4 regions of the Paenibacillus sp. FW126-R14 genome follow, and region 1 is predicted to be linked to each of the others. Evidence: predicted binding sites of a transcription regulator. Region 1 holds the regulator's gene; each other region holds the start of a gene.
The links. Region 1 encodes Rex, which represses fermentation and respiration genes when NADH is low (regulators of the CRP and FNR family bind a similar motif). Its sites were predicted from a motif close to TTGTGAAATATTTCACAA; they were not measured.

Region 1 (3,697 bases):
CGTATGAAGCCGGAAACTTTGCCTTCCAATTGGCATGAGCTGTTGACGATGGAAGAGAATATTTATTTGAATGCCAATGACCTGCTTCGCACGCTGGATAAGTTATTGAGCGATGTGAAGGAGCATCAGGAGGTTTTTGGCGTTCAAGGTTTAGTGACGGACCTTAACGGAACGGTGAAAGAGCTCTATGAGCATCGGGATGCGCTGCACTTCTTTATGATGAGGGCGGATGAAGGCTATGTGTACTGGATGGAAGCGGGGACCTACGCCAAAGCGAAATCGCTGCAGCTCATCTCGGTACCAACCGATGTGAGCGGCTTGCTTCAGCAGCATTTCTTCGAGACCAAAGACAGCATCATCATGACCTCAGCGACTTTGTCCGTGAACAAATCGTTCCAGTATTCCGCTGATCAATTGGGGCTGGTTATCCCGGAGGACGAAGAGAGCGGCAAGCTCAAAACGGTCCAGCTGCCTTCTCCGTTCAACTACCGGGAGCAAGCCCTGGTGGTCATCCCTCGGGATTTCCCTACGATTAAAGGCGCGGGCGATCCCGTCTTCATCGCATCGCTGATAGAGTCGCTCAGCGATGTGGCCATCGTGACCAAAGGCCGGATGCTCATTTTGTTTACCTCGAACCGGATGCTTAAGCAGATTTATGCCGGCATGAAGGATTACTTGAAGCCGTACGGCATCACGGTTCTCGGTCAAGGCGTAGACAGCGGCAACCGCAGCAAGCTGACCCGCATGTTCCAGGACAACAAAATGTGCGTCCTGCTGGGCACGAGCTCATTCTGGGAAGGGGTAGACATTCCAGGTGATGCGCTAAGCTGTCTGGCGATTATCCGCTTGCCGTTCCAACCGCCGAATCATCCGCTCGTCGAGGCCAAATGTGAAAATATTAAAAAACGCAACGAAAACCCGTTTATGAAATTTTCGGTGCCGCAGGCGGTCATTCGCTTTAAACAAGGCTTTGGCCGGTTAGTCCGACGCGCTTCGGATAAAGGCATTGTGATCATTTACGATACGCGCGTGATTGAAACCTTCTACGGTAAGCATTTCCTCTATTCGCTGCCCGGGCCCAAAATCGAGCATATGAAAACGGAACAAATGCTGCCAAGGATTGAGCAGTGGATGGGGGAGGCTCAGAAATGAAATCACAAAAAATATCGGAGGCTGTTGTTCGCAGGCTGCCCATTTATCTACGTTTTCTAAATGAGCTTGCTATGAAAAATGTCGCAACGGTGTCTTCGCAGGATTTGGGTCAAAAGCTTGATCTGAATCCTGCGCAGATTCGGAAGGATTTGGCCTATTTCGGGGAGTTCGGGAAGAAAGGCATCGGCTATGATATCGCCTATTTGATCGAGAAGATCAGACAGATTCTGAAGTTGGACCGGCATATTCAAGTTGCTCTTGTCGGAGCGGGCAATCTTGGCCGCGCGTTATGCAATTATAATACGTATTTGCGAAACGATATGAAGATTGTCGCTGTTTTTGATGCTATGCCGAGTAAAACGGGAGAGACCATCAATAATTTGACGGTTCAACCCATGAGCGGGATGAAAGTTGTCTTATCGGAGCTGGGCGTGCGGATCGGCATCATTACGGTACCTGCGGACGAAGCTCAAAATGTGGCCAATCAGTTCGTAGATTGCGGCATTGAGGCTATTCTGAATTTCGCGCCTGTCATCATCAAGGTTCCGTCTGAAGTTCGCGTACACTATGCAGACTTTACAACGGAGCTTCAAAGTTTAGCTTATTATTTGGATTAATGCCCATGTATGCACAAAGAGGGTTTCCCGCAAGTCATGAAAATGACTGGGAAAACCCTCTTTCTTTTTTAGAAAATAAGTCTGAAGATAAGGAAGTATAGCGTATATGCAAGCGCGATAGAGATCGGAATCGTAATGACCCAAGTAATCAGCATGCGGCTTACGGTACCCCATTGTACTTCATGGAAGCGCATGACACTGCCTGTCCCGATAATCGAGGAGGAGATAACGTGCGTTGTTGATAAAGGTTTACCGATATGAGTCGAGAATTGAATGACGAGCGACGATGTCAGATCGGATGCGAAACCGTTAATCGGTTCGATTTTTACGATTTTTCCGGAAACGGTTTTAATGATTTTCCATCCGCCGATCGAGGTTCCAAGTCCCATTGCCAAGGCAGCGGAAATTTTTACCCAAAGCGGCACGTTCAGATCCGTTTGCACACCGGCTGCTACCAGACCAAACACGATAATTCCCATTGCTTTCTGTGCGTCATTACCGCCGTGCGAGTAAGAAAGCAGTCCGGCAGAGATGATCTGCAATGTTCTGAAAACGCGGTTAAGCTTCGATCTCGATTTATTTCCTGACCAAATGACGATGTACTTGATCAAAAACATAATGACGTAACCGAGTGCGAAAGCAATGATCGGTGACAGAATCAAAATGATAATGATTTGCGTGAAGCCGCTCCAGTTCACTGCGTTCACGCCGGCTCCGGCGATAACCGCACCGGCGAGAGCGCCGAGCAGTGTATGAGAGGAGGAAGAAGGAATGGCCAGATACCATGTTAGCAAGTTCCAAATAATGGCTGCCAGCAGGGCGGCGATCACGATTTCAACGCCGTTCTCAATTTTAGCCGGGTTGGCAATGCTACCTCCCACGGTTTTGGCAACTTTCGAGGACACCATCGCCCCGACAAAATTAAGAGTGGCTGCCATCGCAATGGCTACCCGCGGGCTAAGAGCGCGCGTAGAAATCGAAGTCGCAATGGCATTGGCTGTATCGTGAAATCCATTAATGAAATCAAAGAGCAAGGCTAGTACAACAATTATGATCAAATAAGTTAACATGATTTCCTCCTAAGAGCTTTCCACTCAAAAAACAATCTTTCTCGTGCGCATGAACCGCACAGCCCTATGAATAACGAAGTACAACGCTGTCTAGGATATTGGCTACGTCTTCGCAAGCGTCTGTTGTTTCTTCCAAGCGCTCGTAGATTTCTTTCAGTTTGAAGTCCTCGTAGGGGTCTTTGCGAGTGATGAAAATTTGGCGGATTCCTTCGCGCATCAAGCGGTCGCCATCATTTTCGAGGGAGTTAATTGCAACGGTGTGCTCGGGAATTTGCATATATTTTTTCTTCGCGAGCAGTTTGAACGCGTCCAGCATATGTTGGCACGAATCGACAATGACAGCCGAGAATTCTCTCATGTACGTATCTGTGTGGGAGACGTTTAAATAGTCAAAACGGGCAATGGTGGCTTCGATTCCATCCGTGACATCATCCACTTTGGAGGCAAGAATCATGATGTCCTCGCGATCGATCGGCGTAATGAAAACTTTATTCAACCCTTTGAAAATTTCGTGGGTAATGGAGTCGCCGGCATGTTCTAAATCGTGGATCGATTTAATGTAGTCTACTGGCGGTTTGTCACCCATCATCGCCGTGCGAAACAGCTGAGCGGTTTGAAGTGCGTTCTCTGCTGCGCGGATAAGCAGCTGCAAGAAATCGACTTCATTTTTTTTTGTGAATAATGTGGTCATAATAGCCTCCTAGTTTTTACTATATGTACAAGATTTTGATCGAATTTTCGAGAGAATTGGACCAATTTGTAGAAAAAACTCACGAAATTAAAAATATCATAATAATTGGACCGAAAGCAACCAAAATTCCGTGACATTTTACAATTTCTTAACATTGGATGCTTCCT
Region 2 (3,697 bases), on a different contig from region 1:
AGAGCGGAATGGAGAACGCACCCGCCAGCGTAACTGCTCCACGAACGCCGGATATGGTCGTAAGCATCAGAATGCGCATGCTTGGCACCGCCTGATTCTGATTCCCGAACAAGCGCCCTCCTCTGGTGAAAATGAACGTCCACCCAAAACGCAGTATCAAGAGCAGAGCATAGATGAGTATCGCGTATCCGATGACTTTGAAATTATCGAAATTCGGATCACTGAGGATCGTTCGAGACACACCTGGGATTTGCAGACCAAGTAGGACAAAAACCAATCCATTTAACACAAACAAAATGACGGACCATGTTGCGTTGGAGACGTTCCGCAGATTCGGCATCGTAAACGCAATGCGCTCGTTCTCAATGGCATGCACCAGACCTCCCGCAACAGCGGCCAAAATACCCGATAGCCCAAGCTCCTCCGCAATCAGAAAGAGCAGAAACGGCGTCAAGATTTGCAAAAGCATATGCATCGTCTCATCCTCAAGACCTGCCCGGCGCAGCAGATGGCGAATGACGATAATGAGAAAAGCTACGATGGCTCCGACCAGCAACCCGCCAATGGAAATGACAAGAAAGCTGAGACTTGCTTTCGGCAACGAAAAAACACCCGTGACTGCCGCGGCAATGGCGAACTTGAACGCGACAAGACCTGATGCGTCGTTCATTAAAGCTTCCCCTTCGAGCAGACGCTTCAAGCTTTTAGGCAAATGAATGCGCCCGGCTAAGGCGCTTACCGCTACGGCATCCGTCGGAGACAGGATGGCCGCCAACCCGAAAGCTGCTGCTAGCGGGATGGAAGGAATCAGCCAGTGGGTCACATACCCCACGACGCATACGGTGATGAAAACAAGACCGACAGCTAACAGCAGAATCGGAGCACGCAGTCTCCATAGCTCGTCACGCGGCGTATGCTTGCCATCGTTATACAACAGCGGGGCAATGAACAGAATGAAGAACAATTCCGGTTCCAGGTGCAGGTGAACACCTAACGGTACGATCACCAGAATTGCTCCTAAAGCAATCTGGATTAGTGGTACGGGTATGAACGGAACATAGCGGTTCACGACATTGGACACGCCAATCAGAACCAGCAGCATGAGAATGATAATAAAAACGTTCAAACGGTAACGCTCCTTCCCCATTACGATAAATTGCGACAAATTGCTTTTAGTATTTCAATATTTTTCTAAAGAATCCTTCCCGGAAACCCTCCTTCCCGACAGAAGTATTTTCCCCAATTTTACGAATGTTCACGAATTTGAAATATTTTCAAATATAATTTTGCTGGCAAACGGTGTAAAATATCTAAATACGGTTTAAATCCAATTGTGTCGATGTTGATTGGCATTTTCATTTGTGAAAAATGTTACAACCATTTGGGAAACATCTGTTTCACCCGTACACATTGTGACAGTACCCGATTTTTTTTCAACGCAAAGGAGGATTTTCACATGTCACAAACATCTGCTCTTCAAGAAGTAGCTGCTACGGCCGCTGCGGAACCAAAATCGTTAGACGTACTTGACCAATTGCTGAAGCCTGAGGTGCAACAATCTCTGACTGTACTGGTCGACAACCTGCCTAAATTGGCGGAAATGGTTACTGTGCTAACCAAAGCGTATGATTTTGCACAAAGCGTAGCAACGGACAAAGTATTGATTAACGATTTTGCCCAAGGTATTGGCGAATTTGTTAAGCCTGTGCAAGAGAAAGCGAAAGACATTGCGTCCGCGGCTATTGAAGCCGGTGAGCGCTCCCAGGCTGAAGCAGGATCAACAATCGGTCTCTTCGGTATACTAAAAATGCTGAAAGATCCTGAAGTGCAGAAAACTCTTCGTTTTGCACAAGCATTCTTGAACGTACTATCTGAACGTAAAAATTAATACGGACTAGGGATGATAACGATGGCTAAACAAATACTTATTCTTGGCGGCGGTTACGGCGGCCTTTTGACCGCACTGACAGCTCGTAAACATTTGACGGCTTCAGAAGCAAACATAACAATCATCAACCGCTTTCCAACACATCAAATTATTACGGAACTGCACCGTCTTGCCGGCGGCACGATTAAAGAGCAAGCTGTTGCGCTTCCACTGCAAAAACTGCTTGGCGACAAACATGTCAATATCGTTGTAGATACGATTAAAGAAATTAAACCAAATGATAAGCAAGTCGTTACAAGCAGCGGCGCTGTACATACTTACGATGCACTTGTCGTTGCTCTAGGTAGCGAAACGAACTACTTCGGCATTCCAGGGCTGGAAGAGAACAGCATGGTGCTTAAATCCGCTGCGGATGCTAACCGTATTCGTGAGCATGTTGAAGCTCGTCTGGATGCTTATAAAGCTTCCGGCAACAAAGCTGATGCAACCATCGTCGTTGGCGGTGGCGGTCTGACTGGCGTTGAGCTTGTTGGCGAGTTCGCGGATAAACTGCCGGAAGTTTGCCGCAGCAAAGGCATCGATTTCAGCGATATCTCCATCTATTGCGTGGAAGCTGGCCCAGCCATTCTTCCTGTATTCCCTAAAGTGCTGATCGAGCGCGCGGTAACCAGCCTTGAAAAACGCGGCGTTACGTTCCTAACTGGCGTAGCAATTACGGAAGCGACTAAAAACACGGTTTCCCTGAAAAGCGGACAAACCATCGAGTCGAATACGATCATTTGGACTGGCGGCGTGAAAGGCAACCCGGTTGTCGGCAGCTGTGGAATCGCAGAAGACCGCGGCCGTGCTACTGTCACATCGACGCTTCAATCCACTTCCCACGCGGATGTCTTCCTGGCAGGCGACTGCGCGGTAGTGTTCCCTGAAGGCAGTGAAAGACCGTACCCTCCTACTGCTCAACTTGCTTGGCAGATGGGTGAAACGGTTGGTTACAATCTCTCCGTTCTCATCAAGGGTGGCGCTATGGACAAATTCACCCCTGTATTCTCCGGAACGCTTGGAAGCTTAGGCCGTAAAGACGGAATCGGCACAATTGGCGGAAACAGCACGCAGTTGAAAGGCTTGCCTGCTTCCCTGATGAAAGAAGCGAGCAATGTTCGCTACTTGTCCCATATTCACGGTTTGTTCGCTCTTGCTTACTAAGCATTAAAAAAAGGATGTCCCTTAGCCTCTTCCGGCTATTCGGCATCCTTTTATTTCGTTTCCTATTATAAAAAAGACTGGAAAGAATGGCGAATAACGTCCCCCCTGCTGATAATGCCCGCTAATACGCCGCGGTGCAGGACAGGCAGTTTTTTTATTCGTTTTTTACCCAATATGGCAGCAATTTGCTCGATATCCTCTTCGGCGTCGACAGCAATCACTTTCTTTTGGGCGATTTTCATGACATTCATCGGGAGCAGATTTTGAACTCTTTCGTGGAATTCTTCGCTGTCTCCTTTGATCACAGCCGTGTAAATATAAGAACCGAAGACATGGTCATCATGCTTGCCGATATAGCGCATAATATCTCCATCGCTAATGTAAGCGGTTACCTCATTCCGATCGTTAACGACGGGAAGCCCGCTGATTCGGTACTTAATAAATTTCTCAATCACACTGCGGACAGGGTCATCTTCCTTCACTTTGTAAACTTGGCGGACCATGATTTCTTTGGCTTTCATGACCGTTCCCCTCCAATATGAATTGCCTTTGGATTTAACTAGATGTATAATGCAACTATATATTTGTATTATACAACTATACACC
Region 3 (3,697 bases), on a different contig from region 1:
AGCATAGAAATGATGCTCCAAACATCCATCCTAGGGAGAGCATGTTGCTATAATGTTCTGGATTTTGCTGATTAATCGTGAAAAAGACTAGAAAACTTGCAAGAATCGTTGGTCCACTCCAGAAAAGCGCATAGCCGCGTAAAATCTTAAATGCGGGTTTATCTTTTGCCCTGTATGCATAATACGAAAGGAACATGGCGGAAATGTAAAGAACACTGACCAGTGACAATAATAGGACTGACCAAGTGTAGGGATTGCCGAGGAGCCTTTGCCAGTTAAGCTGAATCAATCCATTTTGTTCAATAATGACGCCACCTTCGGAGATGGTAAGTACTGTCGAAAGCGTTGCAGGGATAAGCAAGCCTGTTGCTCCATAAATGAGCATATACATTTTGTTATCCTTGGAACCGTAGTTGCTGAAGGCATAGTAGGCTCCTCTTATGGCAAGCAAGATGATGGCCATACTCCCTGGTATAAGCAGCGCTGTCCCATAATAACGTGCTGTCTCTGGAAAAAATCCAACCATTCCGATGTAGAAAAAAACCAAGAAAACATTCGTTACTTCCCAGACAGGAGAAAGATATCTTTCAATAATATGATGAATGATATGCTGTTTCTTTGTAATTACCGAATAATAGCTGAAAAACCCTGCCCCAAAATCGATGGAGGCCACAATTAAATACCCGTATAAAAAGATCCATAAAACCGTTATCCCAATGAGTTCAAGGCTCATTTCTTGATCCTCCCTCCGACAATCCCGAGTGCTGTCAATTCGTCTGCAACATCGTTTTTTCTAAAGAGCTTGGATAACACTTTGACCGCTGTAAGTGCTAATACGAGATAAAGTAAACAAAAAAGTAGCAGCATGGTATCCACGTGTTGAGATGTAGTAGCGGCATCTGCCACTTTCAGATACCCTCGTAAAATCCATGGCTGACGACCCACTTCCGCATAAAACCACCCGCATTGAATACCAAGCATGGAAAGAGGTCCGCAAATCACGATAAAAGCGAGAAGCCATCTTGGGTAAGGCTTAAGTGATTTTTTTCGTGCATACCATAGATGCAAAATCGCAACTACAATCGCGAACATCCCAATAGCGACCATAGCATCAAAAAAATAATGAACATATAAGGGTGGACGAAGATCAGGTGGGACTTCATTAAGGCCTTTTACTTCCGACCCGGGAGTTCCCCCCGCTAAAATACTAAGTGCATATGGAATTTTCAAAGCATATTTAATTTCATTATTATCAGTCAGAACACCACCTAAAATGAGCGGCGCATTTGCTGTCGTTTCAAAATGCCACTCTGCTGCTGCGAGTTTTTCAGGTTGATTTTTAGCTAGAAATTTGGCTGATAAATCACCGATAAGGGCTGTAGCAATGGCGAAAACAAGACCGGCGGTTATGGTCAATTTTAAAGCCTTCTTGGCGTATGAGACGTCTCCCTTTTTCCTGAGAAGGGAATAGGCTGCAATAGCTGCCAAAATAAATGCGCTGGTCATGTAAGCAGAGGAGAGCACATGTGCAACTTTGGTCGGCATAGAAGGATTAAACATAGCTAGTATAGGCTGCACATTAGTAATTACCCCATCTTTCAGTGAGAATCCTTGAGGGGTGTTCATAAATGCATTTACTGTAGTAATAAAGAAAGCTGAAGCTGAGGAGCCGATTACGACAGGAACGAGTAATAAGAGATGGTGCATTGGTTTTAAACGTTCCCATGTATACAGGTAAATGCCCAGGAATATAGCTTCAATGAAAAAGGCAAAGGTTTCTAAGAACAAGGGAAGCGCAATAGCTTGTCCGGCAATTTCCATAAACGCAGGCCATAAGAGACTGAGTTGAAGGCCGATTGCTGTACCGGTAACTACGCCAATAGCTACGGTGATAACGAATCCTCGAGCCCATCTTCGTGCCAACAACGTATAGTAAGGATCTTTGCGCTTAATGCCGGCTAGCTCAGCCAACATAATCATGACAGGAACACCAACGCCGATTGTTGCGAAAATGATATGAAACGCCAACGTGGTCTCGGTAAGCAACCGGCTATAAAATACGGGATCGTAGGTAGGCACAGTGGTTCATCACCTTTCAATTTTTAATGATTAAAGGAATTTGCGAATAAATGAGACTAACATGACTAACGCTACACTGAACATAAGGTACATCAGTCGCCTTTCATGTTTTCGGAATGGATCCAAGTCGTATCACCTACTGATTAATTTATTCGGATATGGAAATAGTGTAATTTAAGACTTGTGATTTTTTTCACGTTATCTGTGAATTCTGATTGAACAAAGTATTACAACTTTAAAAACGGAAAATTGAACATTGTGAAATAATTTTGTATATTATTTGAACCTTCCTTAGAGCAGAAAAATAAACGGATTTCTGTTATAATGAAAAGTAAATCGTAAGTTTTATCATCAGAAAGCGAGAAGGTATGATGGAAGAGATCTTATCAAAAACCACACAAGATCAATGTGACGACGCTTGTCATGGAACTTCAGATATTGACGTGTTGAAAGAACAACTGATAACAGACCAAATTGTCGGTGGATTAGCTGAGGTGTTTAAAGCACTTGGGGATCCCACAAGACTAAAAATTATTCACACTTTGCTAAATAAAGAGTTATGTGTTCATGATATCGTACAAGTATTAGGAATGGGCCAATCCGCGATTTCTCATCAATTAAGATATTTACGCAATTTGCGAATCGTCAAACGGCGTAAAGTTGGTAAGACCGTATATTACTCCCTGGATGATGAGCATATTGAGCAGATTTTTGTGCAAATGCTTCAACATGTGAAGCACAGCTAAAGGGGAATTAGCTATATGAAAAAAATGAGTTATCGTATACAAGAAGAGGGATTGAACCGATTTTTGGGCTCACTTGAGACTTTGATTATGGAATTAATGTGGGATTCTGGCGATTGGGTAAATGTTCAGCAGCTTCGGGAAAGCTTGAAATCAGAGCATGACTACTCGGTAACGACAATCATGACCGTATTAAACCGATTATCTGAAAAAGGCATCTTGGTGAAGCAAGCTTTAGGGCGAGGGCGTAATAAACTCGCTCAATTTAAGGTTGCAGCTTCCAGGGAAGATTTTATTGTGGAACAAACCAGAAATGTTACAGAAGGGCTCATCAAGGATTTTGGGGAGGTCGTCGCTGCCCATCTGATCGATGTTATGGAAGAAATAGACCCTGACCTTCTGAAGAAAGTGGAACATATGCTTCAAGAGGCTAAGATGAGGAACAGTGATGAAAACAATAAATCAAGCTAATCTTGCATTCGCTGTATATGTATTCATTACATCGGCTTTATTTATCTTATTGATGTATGCGCTATATCATCAACTGATGGATATTAGCTGGATACCCAGTATTACACATATGATGTTGGGTTTCTGGCACGATTTCCGTTTCAGACACTCCGTTGGGGAGTCGTTGTTAACTATCGTTTTCTTATATACGGTCGTAACACTGCTTTTCTTTGTAATAAAGGATATGTATCACCATCTTAGATGGAATGCGTTTATCAAGCAGCAAACAGAACGAACTCTCACTTTAAAATTGAACCGGAAGTACAACGATGTTGGCATTCCTATTCTGGTGGTTGTTGATAGGGAACCATTTGCTTTGACTTCCGGCGTTTTGAAGCCGCGGATTGTTATTTCAACCCGTTTAC
Region 4 (3,697 bases), on a different contig from region 1:
GCGGTCCCTTGCTCGATGGCGTGACGGGCCATGTAGATCCCTTCTTCAATGGACCCGGCTTTCCCGGAAACCCAGAGCCGCACGGCGCTGTTGAGCAGCACCATGTTCAAGTAAGGGAGTTCGGCTTCTCCGCGCAGGACGGCCAACGCCGTTTCGCCTTGCAGCTTGGCGGTCCATTCAACTTCAGGCACTTCAACCATCAATTCATAAATCTCAGGATCTACAATGAATAGTTCGCTGGAGCCTTCTTGAATGACGTAAGTCCGCGTGCGTTTGTCGACGGAAAGGTCTTCCGAGCCTTCCATCCCCTGCACGACGATACCACGCGTGATGCCCAGTTCGATCAGCAAATTCGTAATTTTCTCGAATACCGTGCCATGAAACACGCCGACAGCCATGAAAGGGGCTTCCGTGAAACGAAGCAGCTTCTCGGCGGTGTTAAATACGGTCCGCAGGCCCAGCTCCATGCGGAGCTCGCGCAGTTCTCCGAGCGGAGGGCACCAGCTTTCCGTCGGCGTGAACAGGAAGCCTGTTCGTGCCGCAGCGGAAATCAGCGCTTCGCGCGATGTCGTGAGCGCGGGCACGCCAAGAGCATCCAGCACGTCCGTCAACGTGATGCCCCATTTGGGAGGCATGCTCGGGCTGCCGTGCAGCGCAGTTGGAAGACCGCAAGCCGCAAGCACGAAGGCGGTCGGCAAAGTCGCGATGAACGTACGCGAGCGTCCGTCGTAAGGTCCGGCGCAGTCCATGCTGCCGGGAACCGGATAAGAAACGGTGCGTTTACGCAGCGCGTCGATGAAGGCTTTAATCTCATCCGGCGATTCCATTTTGATTCGTTCGGCTACTAGAAACGCTCCCATTTGAGCCTGTGTAGCGCCGCCTGTCAGTATGAGCTCGGCTGCTTGGGAAGCCTCTTCATACGAAAGATCTCTCGCACCGCGTTTGCCGCGGCCAACTTCTTTTAGTAAAGATATCATCGTTTCCGGCCTCCTTGATTCTGATCTTGTAGTATTTGATACACCTTGACGATGGAGGTAGCGACATCTGCCATGCGTTTGCGCTCATTCATGGCTTGTTTTCGCAAAAAATCGTAGGCTTCCGCTTCGGAAATGCCTTTAATCTCGCATAAGATCCGCTTGGCTTGATCGACCCATTTGCGTTCCTCCAGCTTGGAGAGGAGCTGCTCGCGTTCCTGCTGCCACTCTGTGCGCCTGAAATAGTGATTCACGCCCAGAAGCAGCGCGCAGTGAATGTCAAGCGGACTCATCGTTGAACCGATTAAACCATCTATACCTGCATCTATTTTGCACTCGTTAGAAGGAAAAGTGTGCATATCGCACCACCAAAAGAGGGGGAGGCTGCGCTGAGCCAGCACACGCGTGCGCCATGTCTCCACTTGGCCCGGGTTTACACTTAATAATACAGCATCGGCCTTAGGAATGAGAAAGGAAATTTCTTTAACCGTAGATGCCGCATAGATGCGAAAGCCCAAATCTTTCAACACCTCGTCAGGAAAAGGTCCGGGGGCACGATTTGAATAGCTCATCTCACTTGCAGATGACGAGGAGGTAGCAGCTGAGCGAATTTGCTTTAACTCATCGATCAGTAAAAATGATTGCAACATGGGTATACCTCCATCGTTAAGCTTTTACCTTATGGCAACTTTATGTGAGGTTTCTTGGTTGGATGAATGATTATACGGCACAACTATAGCATATGCATATGTTTTTTGTCGATATAGTAGGGGGGACAGTCGCTCGAAAATATTTTGTGTCATTTTTATTGACACGAACTCGAAGCCGTACTATAATCAAACTAGAAATCGGCACAATGATGTGCCACAAACGAAGGCAATGGCGCCTATCCTCTTACAAATTCGTAACCGGATAGGCTTTTTACGTTTACTTAGTCGTATTTAACATGCTGTTCACGAAGATGTGGCAGCAGTGGCGAAGAGGCCGATAACATCCCAATGCAGGAATGGGTATGTTTGTCGGCCTTTTTCCATGGTAGTATAGACGCTAATGCAAGTTTGGGCAGGAAAAAAAAGAAGGCGAAAAGCCTCACAAAGGGAGAGGAAAGATCATGGTTGATCGGAAAAGTTTTTTGCAAGTCGGACACAAAGGGTCATTGTTCAGTTCATTTTTGTATTTTGACATGAGCTTCATGGTTTGGGTGCTGCTAGGACCGCTGGCGGTCATTCTGGCTAATGATTTCCAGCTAAATGCCGCCGAAAAAGCGAACCTTGTTGCCCTGCCTACTTTAGGCGGAGCGGTGCTGCGGCTTGTGCTTGGCGTTCTGACCGATAAGATCGGTCCTAAGCTTACCGGACAAATCGGATTGTCGCTAACCTTGGTTCCTTTATTCTGGGGATGGCAGTTTGCCGACACCATGGGCGATATGTACTTCGTGGCGTTGATGCTCGGTATTGCCGGTGCAAGCTTTGCCGCCGCACTACCGCTTGCAAGCTCTTGGTATCCGCCGCAGTATCAGGGCCTCGCGATGGGAATCGCCGGAGCGGGGAACAGCGGAACGATCTTCGCAACGCTCTTTGCTAACCGGCTGGCCCAGCATTATGGCGATTGGCACGTTGTTTTCGGTATTGCGATGATTCCGATTGCCGCGACTTTGGTTATCTTCAGTCTATTGGCCAAAGACAGCCCGAATAAACCGGCGCCCAAAACAATTGCCGAATACGGCAAAGTTTTGAAACAAAAGGACTCTTGGTTGTTCTGTATTTTATATAGCGTAACGTTTGGCGGTTTCGTCGGGATGTCGACCTATTTAACCATTTTCTTCAATACGCAGTACGGTCTCTCGCCGGTTCGCGCAGCCGATTTTACAACCCTGTGCGTGATAGGCGGAAGCTTCTTCCGTCCGGTAGGCGGTTGGCTGGCCGATAAAGTCGGCGGCATTCGGATGCTGATGGGGCTATATGGGGTTGTCGTCTTGATGATGGCGGGAATTTCTACGCTTCCGGCACTGCCTGTGACAACGGTCTTGTTATTTGTGGCCATGATGGCTTTTGGCATGGGCAATGGTTCGGTGTTCCAGTTGGTGCCGCAGCGGTTTAAAGCGGAAATCGGCGTTGTAACTGGAATTGTTGGCGCAGCAGGCGGACTGGGCGGTTATTTTTTGCCTAAAATTTTGGGGAATGTGAAGTTAGCGACAGGTTCTTTCTCGCCGGGCTTTCTCATTTTGAGTGCGATTGCGGCATGCTGCATCATCTTGATCGCGATTGTCCAGAGGGAGTGGAAGCGCAGCTGGATTGGCGAGGGCGGCAAAGTGAAAATGACCCCGACGGGTATGGACAGTGTTCATGCGTAGCTACATGTAGAGAGGAAGATGAGACTATGACGCAAAAAGAAAAGCTGGTTTTAGTCGGAAACGGGATGGCGGGTGTTAATGCGGTTGAACACTTGCTGAAACTTGCTCCTGATAAATATGAAGTAATTATTTTTGGCACAGAGCCTCATCCGAATTATAACCGGATTTTGCTATCCTACGTACTTTCGGGAGATTCCAAAGTCGAGGATATCGTCATCCATCCTTATGAATGGTACGCAAACAATAAGATTACGCTCTATACCAACCAAACGGTAACGGAAATCGATACGGCGGCTCAAACCGTAACAAGCGATAAAGGAGTAACGGTTTCCTACGATAAATTGATTTTGGCAACAGGGTCCAATCCTTT

Region 2: the regulator Rex is predicted to act here: its motif matches at 1,360-1,377, upstream of AC3WRW_RS15885 (helical membrane plugin domain-containing protein).
Region 3: the regulator Rex is predicted to act here: its motif matches at 2,261-2,278, upstream of AC3WRW_RS18710 (cytochrome ubiquinol oxidase subunit I).
Region 4: the regulator Rex is predicted to act here: its motif matches at 2,052-2,069, upstream of AC3WRW_RS17305 (nitrate/nitrite transporter).

The regions. Positions count from the first base shown of each region.
Region 1 covers NZ_JBYTBS010000001.1:294,373-298,069, forward strand. The annotation lists gene dinG (ATP-dependent DNA helicase DinG) at 1-1,152, shown strand, start outside; gene AC3WRW_RS01125 (redox-sensing transcriptional repressor Rex) at 1,149-1,769, shown strand; gene AC3WRW_RS01130 (inorganic phosphate transporter) at 1,838-2,839, opposite strand; gene AC3WRW_RS01135 (DUF47 domain-containing protein) at 2,904-3,530, opposite strand.
Region 2 covers NZ_JBYTBS010000022.1:67,639-71,335, forward strand. The annotation lists gene AC3WRW_RS15880 (Na+/H+ antiporter) at 1-1,126, opposite strand, end outside; gene AC3WRW_RS15885 (helical membrane plugin domain-containing protein) at 1,457-1,888, shown strand; gene AC3WRW_RS15890 (NAD(P)/FAD-dependent oxidoreductase) at 1,910-3,091, shown strand; gene AC3WRW_RS15895 (CBS domain-containing protein) at 3,157-3,612, opposite strand.
Region 3 covers NZ_JBYTBS010000029.1:70,958-74,654, reverse strand. The annotation lists gene AC3WRW_RS18715 (cytochrome d ubiquinol oxidase subunit II) at 1-733, opposite strand, end outside; gene AC3WRW_RS18710 (cytochrome ubiquinol oxidase subunit I) at 730-2,079, opposite strand; gene AC3WRW_RS18705 (ArsR/SmtB family transcription factor) at 2,448-2,825, shown strand; gene AC3WRW_RS18700 (BlaI/MecI/CopY family transcriptional regulator) at 2,841-3,293, shown strand; gene AC3WRW_RS18695 (M56 family metallopeptidase) at 3,271-3,697, shown strand, end outside.
Region 4 covers NZ_JBYTBS010000025.1:80,575-84,271, forward strand. The annotation lists gene AC3WRW_RS17295 (anthranilate phosphoribosyltransferase) at 1-977, opposite strand, end outside; gene AC3WRW_RS17300 (ANTAR domain-containing response regulator) at 974-1,624, opposite strand; gene AC3WRW_RS17305 (nitrate/nitrite transporter) at 2,086-3,327, shown strand; gene nirB (nitrite reductase large subunit NirB) at 3,354-3,697, shown strand, end outside.